Regions from separate parts of the Endozoicomonas sp. ALB115 genome, predicted to be linked through region 4. Evidence: predicted binding sites of a transcription regulator. Region 4 holds the regulator's gene; each other region holds the start of a gene.
What was found. The regulator FNR, encoded in region 4, switches genes on or off when oxygen is low (the NO sensors DNR and NnrR bind a similar motif). The targets are predictions, from matches to a motif close to TTGATNTANATCAA.
Positions count from the first base shown of each region.

Region 1: a site for FNR is predicted at 1,671-1,684, ahead of pflB (formate C-acetyltransferase). Genes of this name have one in related genera too.
Region 2: a site for FNR is predicted at 1,490-1,503, ahead of ubiU (ubiquinone anaerobic biosynthesis protein UbiU). Genes of this name have one in related genera too.
Region 3: a site for FNR is predicted at 1,683-1,696, ahead of glpA (anaerobic glycerol-3-phosphate dehydrogenase subunit A). Genes of this name have one in related genera too.

Region 1 is NZ_JBLYZG010000027.1:12,034-15,203, reverse strand. Features, by position in the region: gene ACO6VE_RS13185 (methylglyoxal synthase) at 34-492, shown strand; gene ACO6VE_RS13180 (hypothetical protein) at 649-1,107, opposite strand; gene pflB (formate C-acetyltransferase) at 1,771-3,170, shown strand, end outside.
Region 2 is NZ_JBLYZG010000027.1:51,339-54,508, forward strand. Features, by position in the region: gene ACO6VE_RS13335 (U32 family peptidase) at 1-294, opposite strand, end outside; gene ubiU (ubiquinone anaerobic biosynthesis protein UbiU) at 427-1,434, opposite strand; gene thpR (RNA 2',3'-cyclic phosphodiesterase) at 1,753-2,394, opposite strand; gene menE (o-succinylbenzoate--CoA ligase) at 2,518-3,170, opposite strand, start outside.
Region 3 is NZ_JBLYZG010000015.1:21,974-25,143, reverse strand. Features, by position in the region: gene glpK (glycerol kinase GlpK) at 1-153, opposite strand, end outside; gene ACO6VE_RS09455 (MIP/aquaporin family protein) at 370-1,188, opposite strand; gene glpA (anaerobic glycerol-3-phosphate dehydrogenase subunit A) at 1,765-3,170, shown strand, end outside.
Region 4 is NZ_JBLYZG010000017.1:21,828-24,997, reverse strand. Features, by position in the region: gene hemN (oxygen-independent coproporphyrinogen III oxidase) at 1-903, shown strand, start outside; gene fnr (fumarate/nitrate reduction transcriptional regulator Fnr) at 1,417-2,169, shown strand; gene ACO6VE_RS10260 (adenine phosphoribosyltransferase) at 2,249-2,806, shown strand; gene ACO6VE_RS10255 (hypothetical protein) at 2,942-3,170, shown strand, end outside.

The DNA.
Region 1 (3,170 bases), on a different contig from region 4:
TATTTTTTCGCAGAAAAAATAGAGAAGTACTTTATGATTTATAAAGAATACAGTGTCTCATCCAGGAAGCGCATTGCCCTGGTCGCTCATGATAATAAGAAAGGGGAATTGGTGCAGTGGAGTCTGCGCCATAAAGAAAAGCTGCAGGGTCATGATCTTTTTGCCACGGGTACCACAGGAAGTCTGCTGGAAAAAGAACTGTCTATGCCGGTCACAAAATTTATCAGTGGTCCGCTGGGTGGAGACCAGCAGATTGGTGCATTGATTTCTGAATGCAAACTGGACCTGCTGGTATTTTTCTGGGACCCGTTTGAGCCAATGCCCCATGATCCGGATGTTAAGGCATTGTTACGGATCGCAGCGGTGTGGAATATCCCGGTTGCCTGTAACCAGAGCTCGGCGGATTACATATTCTCGTCAGACTTGCTTGGACAATCTCATAACCGGCATATTCCGGATTATGACAGCTATCTACAGCAAAGAACGCTTTGATTTTATGGGTTCAAAAAGAGCACAAAGGCCTTGAAATAAGGGCCTTTGGCGAAAATAATCCGGGAAAGTAATGAATGGGTTCCGCTAGACAAGCTCCGCTGAATAAGCCTGGCTGGTAGTGTCAGTATTCAAAAACAATCAATATAAAACGGGTATTCAATAATCAGAGTTGTCGTTGCCGTCTCTGCTCATTGAGCCAATACCGAAGCCTGAAGGCCCGTACTGGCGGCGCTTTTTGTAGGTTACCTTGGGCTCGGCGCTGCTATGGCGGTCTTCAGGCGCAGCAGGCCTGCAGTTCATAGTGCCGCTGATGGCGCTGTTGTTACCAACGCTGTTACCACTGCGATAGCTTTGACCACCGGATGAAAACCTGCGGACAGGCTGCTTGGTAACCGATGGCTGAAAAACGGAAACAGGCGTCTGTTCATACAGGTCTCTTTCTGAGTCCCGGTCAGACAGCAGTTCACTGTTCTGGACAGAACCTTCCTGCATATTCAGGCGCATACGATAAGGGTGACCGTAGCCTCTACGGCGACGTGGCTTGTGGTCTTTTGGCTCAGGTGGCTTCAGGCCGGTGAACTGCTCATAAATGGTTGTGTAAATATATTTGCTCATAACTACCTCCTGTTCATCCTCTCCCAGAAACGGATAAAATGTCTTTATTTGGTTGACGATGTTAGACAAACCCATTTTCGGTATGAATAGGTAACACTACTTAAAACTCTCTGAATAAACGGCAACAAACGTTAACAGTATAATGTTAGTGTCGTTAATTGTTTTGAAAAACGAAACGAAATAGAATTAACAGAAACAAAGACTAGCATTCATAAAAATAGATCGTTGCTTGATTTCATAATTTTTTTGAATTTTGGACTATTGGTAATAACTAATTTTTGCTAATCAAGGGATAGTTAATAAAATATAAGAGGATATCTTTTTTTGTTAATTCCTGTGGAAATGTGTTTATGTTTTTTTATAGCCGGTAGGTATTAACACTGATGGCAGAGTTGTCGTATATACGTTAATTTGACTGAAATTATTTCTTATTCACCGGGTTGGCCAGTTTTACACCTGCGGTATGACCACATAGATGTGATGATTTTTGTGATGATGTGTTATCGCAATGTCTGCGTCCCCGCAAGATAGGCAAACGATAAGCCGACAATGATTTACTTTCATTGATGCAGATCAAGTTGGTGTCGCCGCCAATCAATGCAGTCTGACTGACCCGGAGCAGCATCCCCAAAGAATTCTCCAACCTATCAGGAGCCTCTTAGTATGACTGTAACCACCAGCGAACTGCCAGCAGCATGGGAAGGATTCACTTCCGGCGACTGGTCTGAAAGCATCAACGTTCGTGACTTTATCCAGAAAAACTACACCCCTTACGAGGGTGACAGTTCCTTCCTGGCCGGTTCCACTGAAGCGACAGACAAACTGTGGGCTGATGTTATGGAAGGCATCAGAGAAGAGAACCGCACTCACGCCCCCCTGGATTTCGATACCGATCTGCCATCCACTATTACTTCTCACGACGCTGGCTACATCAATAAAGATCTGGAAACCATTGTTGGTCTGCAGACCGATAAGCCGCTGAAGCGTGGCATCATCGCCAACGGTGGCATTCGTATGGTTGAAACTTCCTGTGAAGTTTATGGCCGTAAACTGGATAACATGGTTAGCAAAATCTTCACTGAATATCGCAAGACGCACAACTCTGGTGTTTTCGATGTTTACACTGCGGACATTCGCAACTGTCGTAAGTCTGGCATAATTACCGGTTTGCCAGATGCTTATGGCCGTGGACGTATTATTGGTGACTACCGCCGAATCGCTCTGTACGGTATTGATCGTCTGATTGTTGACAAGAAAGCCCAGCACAAGTCTCTGGATGCGGCGCTGACTTCCGGCGAGGATCTTGAGCGTACCATCCAGCTGCGTGAAGAGGTCATGGAGCAGATCAAGGCGCTGATGCAGATCAAGGAGATGGGGGCCAAATACGGTTGCGATCTCGGTAACCCTGCTGCCTCTGCCCGTGAAGCGGTTCAGTGGACGTACTTTGGTTACCTGGCTGCGGTTAAGTCCCAGAATGGTGCGGCCATGTCTCTGGGACGTACGGCTACCTTCCTGGATATCTATATCCAGCGTGACCTGGAAGCAGGCAGAATCACTGAAACGGATGCCCAGGAACTGATCGATCACTACGTAATGAAGTTGCGTATGGTTCGCTTCCTGCGTACTCCTGAATACGATCAGCTGTTCTCTGGCGACCCGATCTGGGCTACTGAGGCTATCGGTGGTATGGGCCTTGATGGTCGTACACTGGTTACCAAAAACTCTTTCCGCCTCCTGAACACCATGTACACCATGGGACCATCACCAGAGCCAAATATCACGGTGTTGTGGTCTGAGCAGCTGCCGGTGTCTTTCAAAGAGTATTGCGCCAAAGTATCCATCGATACCAGCTCTATCCAGTACGAAAATGATGATCTGATGCGTACTGATATGAGCAGCGATGATTACGCCATCGCCTGCTGTGTGTCGCCAATGGTTGTTGGCAAGCAGATGCAGTTCTTCGGTGCCCGCGCCAACCTGGGTAAAACGCTGCTGTACGCCATCAATGGCGGTGTTGACGAGAAGCTGAAAATTCAGATTGGTCCAAAAACCGACAAGATCAC
Region 2 (3,170 bases), on a different contig from region 4:
GGCCATATCGTTGGCTTCTACAGTAAAGTCTCCGTTCTCACAGACCTTGCTCACCTGAGCCAGTTCAGACTCAGCTTCAATCAGCGTCAGTGTCGATAGAACGACTTCTTTGCCTTTAGACTGCAATAACCTGGCAATGGCTAACCAGTCATCCAACTTCAGCTCACGTCTTTTCGAGCATACGACTTCTCCCAGGTAGACTCGTTCAAAGGCGGACTCGGCTACTTTCTCGTAAAACGCCATAACGTCTTGTTTAGGCCAGAAGAACAGTAATGGGCCAAGGGTGATTTGCATAGTTTATTCCCTGTCTGCGCCGGGCGTTACCCGAAAACGCGATCTGCCAGCCACAAAGAAAGCAAAGCATGTAAACCTTTATGGCTCGTGTCTTTGTGGTTTAAATCAAAAGAGAGTGTCAAGCAGCTAACATCACTGCCAGGGGCGATTATAGGCACCCAGTGTAGTCTGGCTACCTTCAGACAAACGGGAAAGGCCAGCCATCCAGCGTTCATTGGTGGTAAAACGATCTGGATTGACCTGGTAATGGTCCAGCGCTTCCCGCCAGATTCTCACCACTTCGGCAACATAGGCCGGGCTTCGCTGGCGGCCCTCAATTTTCACCGCACTGATGCCAGACTGATACAGCTGAGGGATCAGATCCAGGGTATTGAGGCTGGTAGGCTCTTCAATGGCATGACTGACCTGATCATTCACCGTAAAGCGCCCCTTGCAGAGGGTTGGATAACCGGCCTGCTCGTGGTGATCAAAACGGTCGATCAACAAACCTCCCAGTCGGGTTTCCATCCCATTGGCCGTTGTCTGCCAGCGCACAGCGGATGCCGGAGAACAGGCACCGGCGGTATTGGGCGATTCCCCTGTCACATAAGAAGAGAGAATGCAGCGCCCTTCGGCCATAATACAAAGACTGCCAAAGGCAAATACTTCCAGCTCCACCGGGCTTTTCTGAGCCAGTCGCTCAACCTGTTTTAACGACAGCACCCTGGGCAGTACTGCGCGTTTGATACCAAAATGATCATGATAAAAAGACAGGCTGGCCTGGTTAGTGGCAGAAGCCTGAACGGAAAGATGAAGATTAAGATCGGGGTATCGCTTGCAGGCATAGTCCAGCACGCTGATATCGGCAGCAATCAGGGCATCGACACCGAAGTCGGCACACATATCCACTGCTTTTTTCCAGCGGTGCCAGTTGGTCGCCTGAGCATAGGTGTTTACCGCAACAAAAAGCCGCACCTTTTTTCCACGGGGATTTTTATCAACGTAGTCCAGTGCCTTCATGGCCCGCTGATCAGAAAAGTTCAGACCGGCAAAATGTCGGGCATTGGTTTCATCACGAAAGCCGATGTATACGGCATCAGCACCATTATCGACAGCGGCTTTCAGGGAAGGAAGGTTACCGGCAGGACACACCAATTCCATAGAGAATTATCCAGTAGTTTTTGCGCAGCATAGCACGCTGAACAAAAAAACCGACTTGATACTTATCAAGAAATAGCCAGAAAAATAAGTATCAACAACTAGCACATGGTTTCAATGAGTTTGCCGGGTTGTCATGCCTCCGCACTCCGTTCGTCCTGAGCCTGTCGAAGGGCGAAAACTCAGGACTCTGAGATCGTGCCAAGCACCCTTCGTCCGTGCATCCTGAGCGGAGCCGAAGGGCGCTCAGGGTGAACGGAGATTGTATACGTCAAACTCATTGAAGCCATGTACCAGGCAACCATCTACTCATCAGTGTTTTCATGCACTAATAGCAAGAGGCAACAACGGAAAAGCATGGAGAGATTTATATCGCGTTCCCATTGCAGTGTTCTCACTTTCCAGTAATACCACCTCACCCACCGTCACCCGGAAGCTGGGAAGGTTAAAATACTGACTATGGGTGACATACCTTGGTCGTTTAAACCGCCCCAGGGTTACGTGGGGGCGAAAATTCCGGGTTTCAGCACTGAAGCCTGACTGCACTGCTGCCTGCTCACAGATATCAGCTAGCCGTTTTAACTCCTGTCCTGAATGCATCTCCAGAGCCAGCACCCGGGGGTTTCGCTCATTTGGAAAGAAACGAAAACAACCGGTCATACTGTCAAAGGTATGGTAGTCCGCCAGATCATTTTCAAGATTGCTGATTAACTGCTGTAACTGTTGGGGGGAGCTATTGCCCAGGAATTTAAGGGTAATGTGCTGCTGCTGGGGAGCTACCCAGCGCAAGTCATGAACATGACCTTCACCGGCTCGATGAATGGCTTTCTTATGCAGCGTTGCAGCAAGTTCAAGAGGAAGTTTTACAGCCAGAAAAGCCCTGACTGGGGAATTATGGGACAGCGCCTCATCAAAAGAGGTCCGGGCGCTGGAAGCGTTGTAGCTAATGGGGTTATTTTTCATATTATTCTAACTTCAACGTCTGACTGCTAAATTCAAACCAATTGCGCCCTGCAATTTGGTTTGGCTAAGTTTGTTGAACCTAGTCTAGTACATTGTTGGCAGAAATCTGCCTGTATCGTCGTATTATTCCAAAAGTGCCTGAAAAAAACGGCGATTAATCTTGATCCCGGCTTCCGCTATCTGCTCAGGAAACAAACGAATATGTACCGGCACTTTGAATTTAGCTATCTTGCCTGCCAGCCTCTGTTTTGTAAATGATTCATTCAGGGCACCGTCCACCGTCTGAACGTAAGCCACAGGGCGCTGGCCATATTCAGGATCCGTTATGGCAACGACCACCGCCTGGACAATCTCCGGGAAGGTCAGCAAAGCCTGCTCAATCTCTTCAGGATGAATATTCTCCCCCCCTGAGATCAACATATTATCCATACGACCACAGACCTGTAACTGGTCACCGTGCCAACGTCCTTTGTCACCGGTATTAAACCAGCCACGGGTACCCGGAAATGGCGTCACCTCGCCCTGCTGAAAATAGCCTTTGGCCAGAGTGTCACCACGCACCTGAATCTCGCCGTCCTCTGTTAAACGGACCTCACGCCATGGCAATACCGCTCCGGAAGTAACACGACCACTGGTAAACAGAGGCTCTCCGGTACACACCTGAGAGGCCATCTCGGTCAGACCATAGGTGGTCAGAACAGTGACCCCCTGTGCTTTTACCGCCTCCACCAGCCTCGGGGAAGCAACGCCGCCACCCAGCAGAATATAACGTACGC
Region 3 (3,170 bases), on a different contig from region 4:
CGGGTTGTGCTCAACCCAGCCGGGTTGGGGATAGTGCTGGGTAAACTCTCGCTGAGAAGTCCCTACGATTTCACCATCATGGTTAAAAATAATGGCCCGTGAACTGGTTGTACCCTGGTCAAGAGAAACAATGTATTTCTTTTCAGTGGTCATTCTTTTGTCCTTGATTCCTTAATTAGCAGGGGGCCCTGCCTTCTCACAAAACTCACAAAATTCACAAAAAGCGGCTAATAACCCACTTTCACCACCAAAATAACGTAATCATTTGATTTTGAAGCATATATTCTATTCGAATATATGGTTGGCACGATATTTAATCGTTTAAAATCAAAATGTTACCAAGGGGTGGTGAAGGTCGGTAATAAACAATCAGACGGTTTTGATTTCACAATCAGGTGTTGCGCAGTCAACAGGCTCCACCTGCTTACCCAGCACATTGATGTAAAGCCACGCACCGGTCATGGCACCACAGACAGGCGCAACAATCGGTACCCAGAAATAGGGGTTGGCTCGTGCACCCGTCAGCGCCACTTCGCCCCAGCCTGCAAAAAAGGCAAAGAGTTTCGGGCCAAAATCCCGTGCCGGGTTCATGGCAAAACCGGTCAGAGGGCCGAAAGAGGCACCGATAACAGCAATAAGAATACCGATGAGAAGGGCAGAAAGCGCACCGTTGGAAACACCATTATTTTCATCACCGATAGCCAGAATTCCGCCCATGAGCACAGCGGTGATGACAAACTCGACAGCGAAGGCCTGCAGGTTAGTCAGTGCCGGGTTGGCATATGTCGAGAAAATACCCGCTGTGGCCAGACTCTCCTCAGAGCCACGAACAATATGATGGGTCAACTCATAATCAGCGAATAAGCCACTGTACAGGAAGTAAACCAGGGCCGCAGAACAGAAAGCACCCAACACCTGGGCAACAATAAAGGGCACGACCTTGTGTTTGTCGAAGCCTTTAAAAACAGTTAATGCAAGCGTGACTGCCGGATTCAGGTGAGCACCGGAAATGCCGCCGGTAACATAGATGGCAATGGCAACACCAAGCCCCCAGACGATGGACACTTCCCACTGACCAAAATCAACACCAGCCAGAACGAGCGCCGCGACACAACCCACACCAAAGAAAATAAGAAGACCTGTGCCTATAAACTCGGCAAGACATTCCCCAAGCAATGATTTTCTCATAATGGCTACTTCCACCTGCTTTACGCAGATTAATATTTATTAATTAAGGCATAGTCGTTTATTAAAAATAAAGAACTCAACAAATGCCCTCTTGTCGACAAAATATTGCAAATAAAAACAAACATTATCAACCCTTAAGATTGATATGAATCAAGCAATTGCCAAAAAAGACAGCCAGCTTCGGGAAATACTCACAAAAACAACTAACAGAACACAATTCTTAACATGCGCATCATGAGCTTCAATTAACCACTAAGAAATTATTCCGCAATAAGTTCCGCATCTGACCTAGTACATGGTTTCAATGTAATTGATGGGTTCCTTCTATCAATGACTCCCAAGCTCCGTTCGTCCTGAGCGGAGATTGTACACATCAAACTCATTGAAATGATGTACTAGTTAAGGCCGCTACCCGCTTCCCGCAAAAGCACAAGCGGCCTGTCTTTTTCGGGCAGCGATTTTTTTATGACCGGATGACAACTCGTGCCTTTCTGTTGATTTGTGTCATTTTCTGAATAGAGCCGTTTATTTATAGTGCTCATTGCGAACATAAACGAACATCCAAGAGCAAATTCAATGAGGCAGATAGAGACCGACGTTGTCATCATCGGTGGGGGTGCCACCGGAGCGGGCGTTCTTCGCGACTGTGCTCAACGGGGAATGCGTGCCATCCTGGTGGAAAAGGATGATATCGCCAACGGTACTACCGGGCGTAACCACGGTCTGCTCCATTCCGGTGCCCGCTACGCAGTGACCGATCCTCACTCTGCCATTGAATGCATCCGTGAAAACCAGATTCTGAGGAAAGTGGCCAGCCACTGTATTGAAGAGACCGGTGGGCTGTTCATCACCCTGCCTGAGGACGAACTCTCCTTTCAGGAAACATTCATTACCGCCTGTACATCTGCGGGTATACAGGCCGAGGCATTAACACCTGCAGATGCTCTGCGCATTGAGCCAAATGTGAATCCCAAACTGCTGGGTGCAGTCCGTGTTCCAGACGGTACCGTTGACCCTTTTCGTTTAACTGCGGCCAACATCCTTGATGCAGAAGAATACGGCGGTCGCCTTATGAGCTATACCAAAGTCGTTGGCCTGATCATCAACAATGGCCGGGTACGGGGGGTACACTGCATCAGTCTGAAAACCGGTGAAAAAGTGGATATCCATGCTCAGCAGGTGGTGAATGCTGCCGGTATCTGGGGGCAGCAGATTATTGAATACGCAGACCTTGCCATTCATATGTTCCCGGCCAAAGGCTCGTTATTGATTGTTGATTACCGCATTAATGGTATGGTGATCAACCGCTGCCGCAAACCCTCCGATGCCGACATTCTGGTTCCCGGGGACACCATCTCGCTTATTGGTACCACCTCGGAGAAAATCCCATACAGTGACATCGAGAATATCCGGGTCAACCCCGATGAGGTTGACGTTCTGTTAGCTGAGGGTGAGAAACTCTGTCCGATCATGGCCAGGACCCGTGTACTTCGTGCCTATTGCGGTGTTCGCCCGCTGGTCTCTCTGGGAGATGACCCATCGGGTCGAAATATCAGCCGGGGGATCGTCTTGCTTGACCACGGTGAAACGGATGCCTTGCCGGGTCTTATTACCATTACCGGCGGAAAGCTGATGACCTACCGGCTGATGGCGGAAATGGCCACGGATGCGGTGGCAAAAAACCTGGGCAACAGCAAACCCTGTGTCACGGCTATACGACCACTGCCCGGAGCTAATGGCAAACACAGCGATATTTACGCTCCCCAGGTTTCTATCCCGGTATCAGGCTCAGCAAAGTACCGCCATGGAGAAAGAGCGGCAAAGTTCCTTGCCAACGACAAAAAGCAGAATGCGGTTATCTGTGAGTGCGAAATGGTCACTCGCGGTGAAATCGAATACGCCGTCCATAACCTTAATGCCAGAGATCTGGTTGACCTTCGTCGTCGGACCCGCATTGGCATGGGGCCTTGCCAGGGAAAAAT
Region 4 (3,170 bases):
GACCTTGGCTTCAACCGAATCAGCATGGGCGTTCAGGACCTGAACCCCAAAGTTCAGCAAGCCGTTAACCGGGTTCAACCTGAAAGCATGATTCAATCCATTCTTGATGCTTCCAGGGTCATGGCATTCCGCTCGGTACACATGGACCTGATTTACGGCCTGCCTTTCCAGACCACCAACAGTTTTATGGAAACCATCGATCGTGTGGCTGATATGGCCCCGGACAGGCTATCCCTGTTTAACTACGCCCACCTGCCCCACCGCTTCAAACCACAGCGCCGAATTAATGAGCAGGATCTGCCTGCGCCGGAAGTGAAGCTGGACATTCTGCATCAGGCCACGGAAAAACTGCTGGATCAGGGCTACATCTACATCGGTATGGATCACTTTGCCCTGCCAGACGATGAACTGGCCATTGCCCGGGAAGAAGGCACGCTGCACCGGAATTTCCAGGGTTATACCACCCATGGTCATTGCGACCTGATCGGCATGGGCGTGTCTGCCATCAGCCAGGTAGGCGACACTTATATCCAGAACAGCACCGATGAAGCCCGGTACTGTGCAATGATCAATGAACAGCAGTTGCCAGTGGTTCGCGGCCTGAAGATGACCGCTGATGACAAAGTCCGCCAGGCAGTGATTACCCAGCTGATCTGCCACTTCAAACTGAACTTCAGCGATATTGAACAGCGGTTTGATATTCAATTCAGGGATTACTTCCGGGATGAGCTGGCAAGGCTGGAGCCGATGAGGGCAGACGGCCTGATCAGTCTCAATAGCGATGGCTTGCTGGAAGTACTGCCAAAGGGAACACTGCTGATCCGTAACATCTGTATGCAGTTCGACCACTATCTCCATCAACCGGAGATGAAAGAGAAGACGCTCTTCTCAAAGGTTATCTGAGTAACACTCCGGAGCAATCACCAGGCTCCGGAGCCCCTCTCCCGCCAGTACCGACAACGACTGATCATCCCGCACAGAACCGAAACCTCTCTGCAGCTCACCGGTTTATCAGAAAAAAACTGAAACTGACGACGACTTGCCACCACTATCACATTGATTTACTTGAAACATAAGTGCAAAATCTGCCATGTCCGTTAAATACCACGAACGAAAATTTAATCCTGTGACATAAGACAATGTCAGATTGATTTTCAGGGATAAAGACACACAACCACCAGGAGCCATGACCATACCATGATCAGGGTCAGCCCTGAGCTTGATAGATGACACGGCAGATGAGAGCTCACCGGAACCACCGCAGTTTATGACGCATTGCTGAAGCAGCACCAAACCCCTACCCTGGGTCTGCCCGGTTGCGTACATACCTGATTTACACTCCGGTAACACTTTTCATACACTTGGTTTTCCATAAACAGTGTCGAATTTCGCCAAATACGACTTTGAGGCCTCTCAATGACGTCAAAGCCCAACGTCCGACAGCCGAGCCATGTGGCCTGCAGAGACTGCAGCCTCAGCTCACTGTGCCTGCCACTGGCACTGAGCATTAAGGATATCGATCAGCTGGATCACATTATCAAGCGTGGGCGTCCTTTGAAAAAAGGCGAACACCTGTTTCTGGAAGGTGACCCCTTTACCAGTGTCTTTGCTGTTCGCTCAGGGGCTCTCAAAACCTACACAGCGACCAATGAAGGTGAGGAACAAATCACCGGATTTTACCTGCCCAGCGAAATTCTTGGCCTGAGCGGTATGGATACGGATACCTATCCGGTGTCGGCCCAGGCGATGGAAACCACCATGATCTGCGAGATTCCTTTTGAGCAACTGGAAACCCTTTCCGATCAATTCCCGGAATTGCGCCGACATCTGATGCGCCTGATGAGCAAGCGTATCCGTGAAGACCAGCAAATGATGATGCTGCTGTCCAAGAAAAACGCCGATGAACGTATTGCCACCTTCCTGATTAACCTGGCCAGCCGTTTTCGTCGCCGGGGTTTTTCTTCCCAGTCGTTCCGTCTGTCCATGTCGAGAAATGAGATGGGGAACTACCTGGGTCTGGCGGTAGAAACGGTTAGTCGTGTATTTACCCGATTCCAGAAAAACGGCCTGATCTCCGCCGTGGGCAAGGAAATCGAAATTCGCAACTCGGTTGAACTCTGTGCCCTGGCCGGGGGAAAAACACTGGAACCGATTGCTACCAACGCCTGACTTTATCCTCTAAAGAAGCTACCCTTTGAGGTGGCTTCTTCCTTTTTATCCATTGACTGACAGCGGCATGCTCCCTCCCATGCATACAAACGAATGTTCATCCGTTCAGGAATATCTGCGAACGCAAATCAGAACCATCGCGGACTGGCCCCATGAAGGCATCCTGTTTCGGGATATCACCACACTGTTTGAAAACCCGGAAGCCTGGCGTAAGGCCGTGGATGTCATGGTTCAGCGTTATGAGAACCAGACTTTTGATCGCATTGGCGCGCTTGATGCCCGCGGTTTCCTGCTTGGCTCGACACTGTCCTATATCATGAACAAGCCGCTGGCACTGTTTCGCAAGAAAGGCAAACTGCCAGGCAAAACCCTCAGTGTCGAGTATGACCTTGAATATGGCAAAGCCGTACTGGAAATGCATGAAGACACCATTAAGGCCGGTGAAAAAATTCTGTTAGTGGATGACCTTATCGCCACCGGAGGCACACTGCTGGCTGGGGATCAGTTGATTCGACAAGCAGGAGCCAGCACACTGGAAGCTGCAGCTATCATCAATCTGCCAGACCTCAAGGGCGCTGACAGACTCAATGCGGCGGGCATTCCAACCTATGCCCTGTGCAATTTTGCCGGTGAGTAAAACCACCCTCAGTTCAGAATTTCAGGGATGATACGATATGTCTCTTAGATCCAGGGTTAATGTCTGGATCTGAGAGCCCCTCCCGCAGTTACAGGACGCACAGACCGGGATCTACCCGGGAAAAGGACTTTGCAAATGGGAATATGCGCCAAGGAACTAAGGCACTATGTTGTTCGCCCCGCACTCAAGCATCTGGGTATGTGGAGCCCTACTGCTGAGAACCTGCTGCTTGGTACCGCAGCCAGAGAGTCCGGGCTTGGTTTTCATCTGAAACAGGCCAATCACCAGGCACTCGGTATCTATCAGATTTCTCCTCGCATGCACCGCAATATCTGGGACCTGTTTCTGGCACCAAACGCTGACT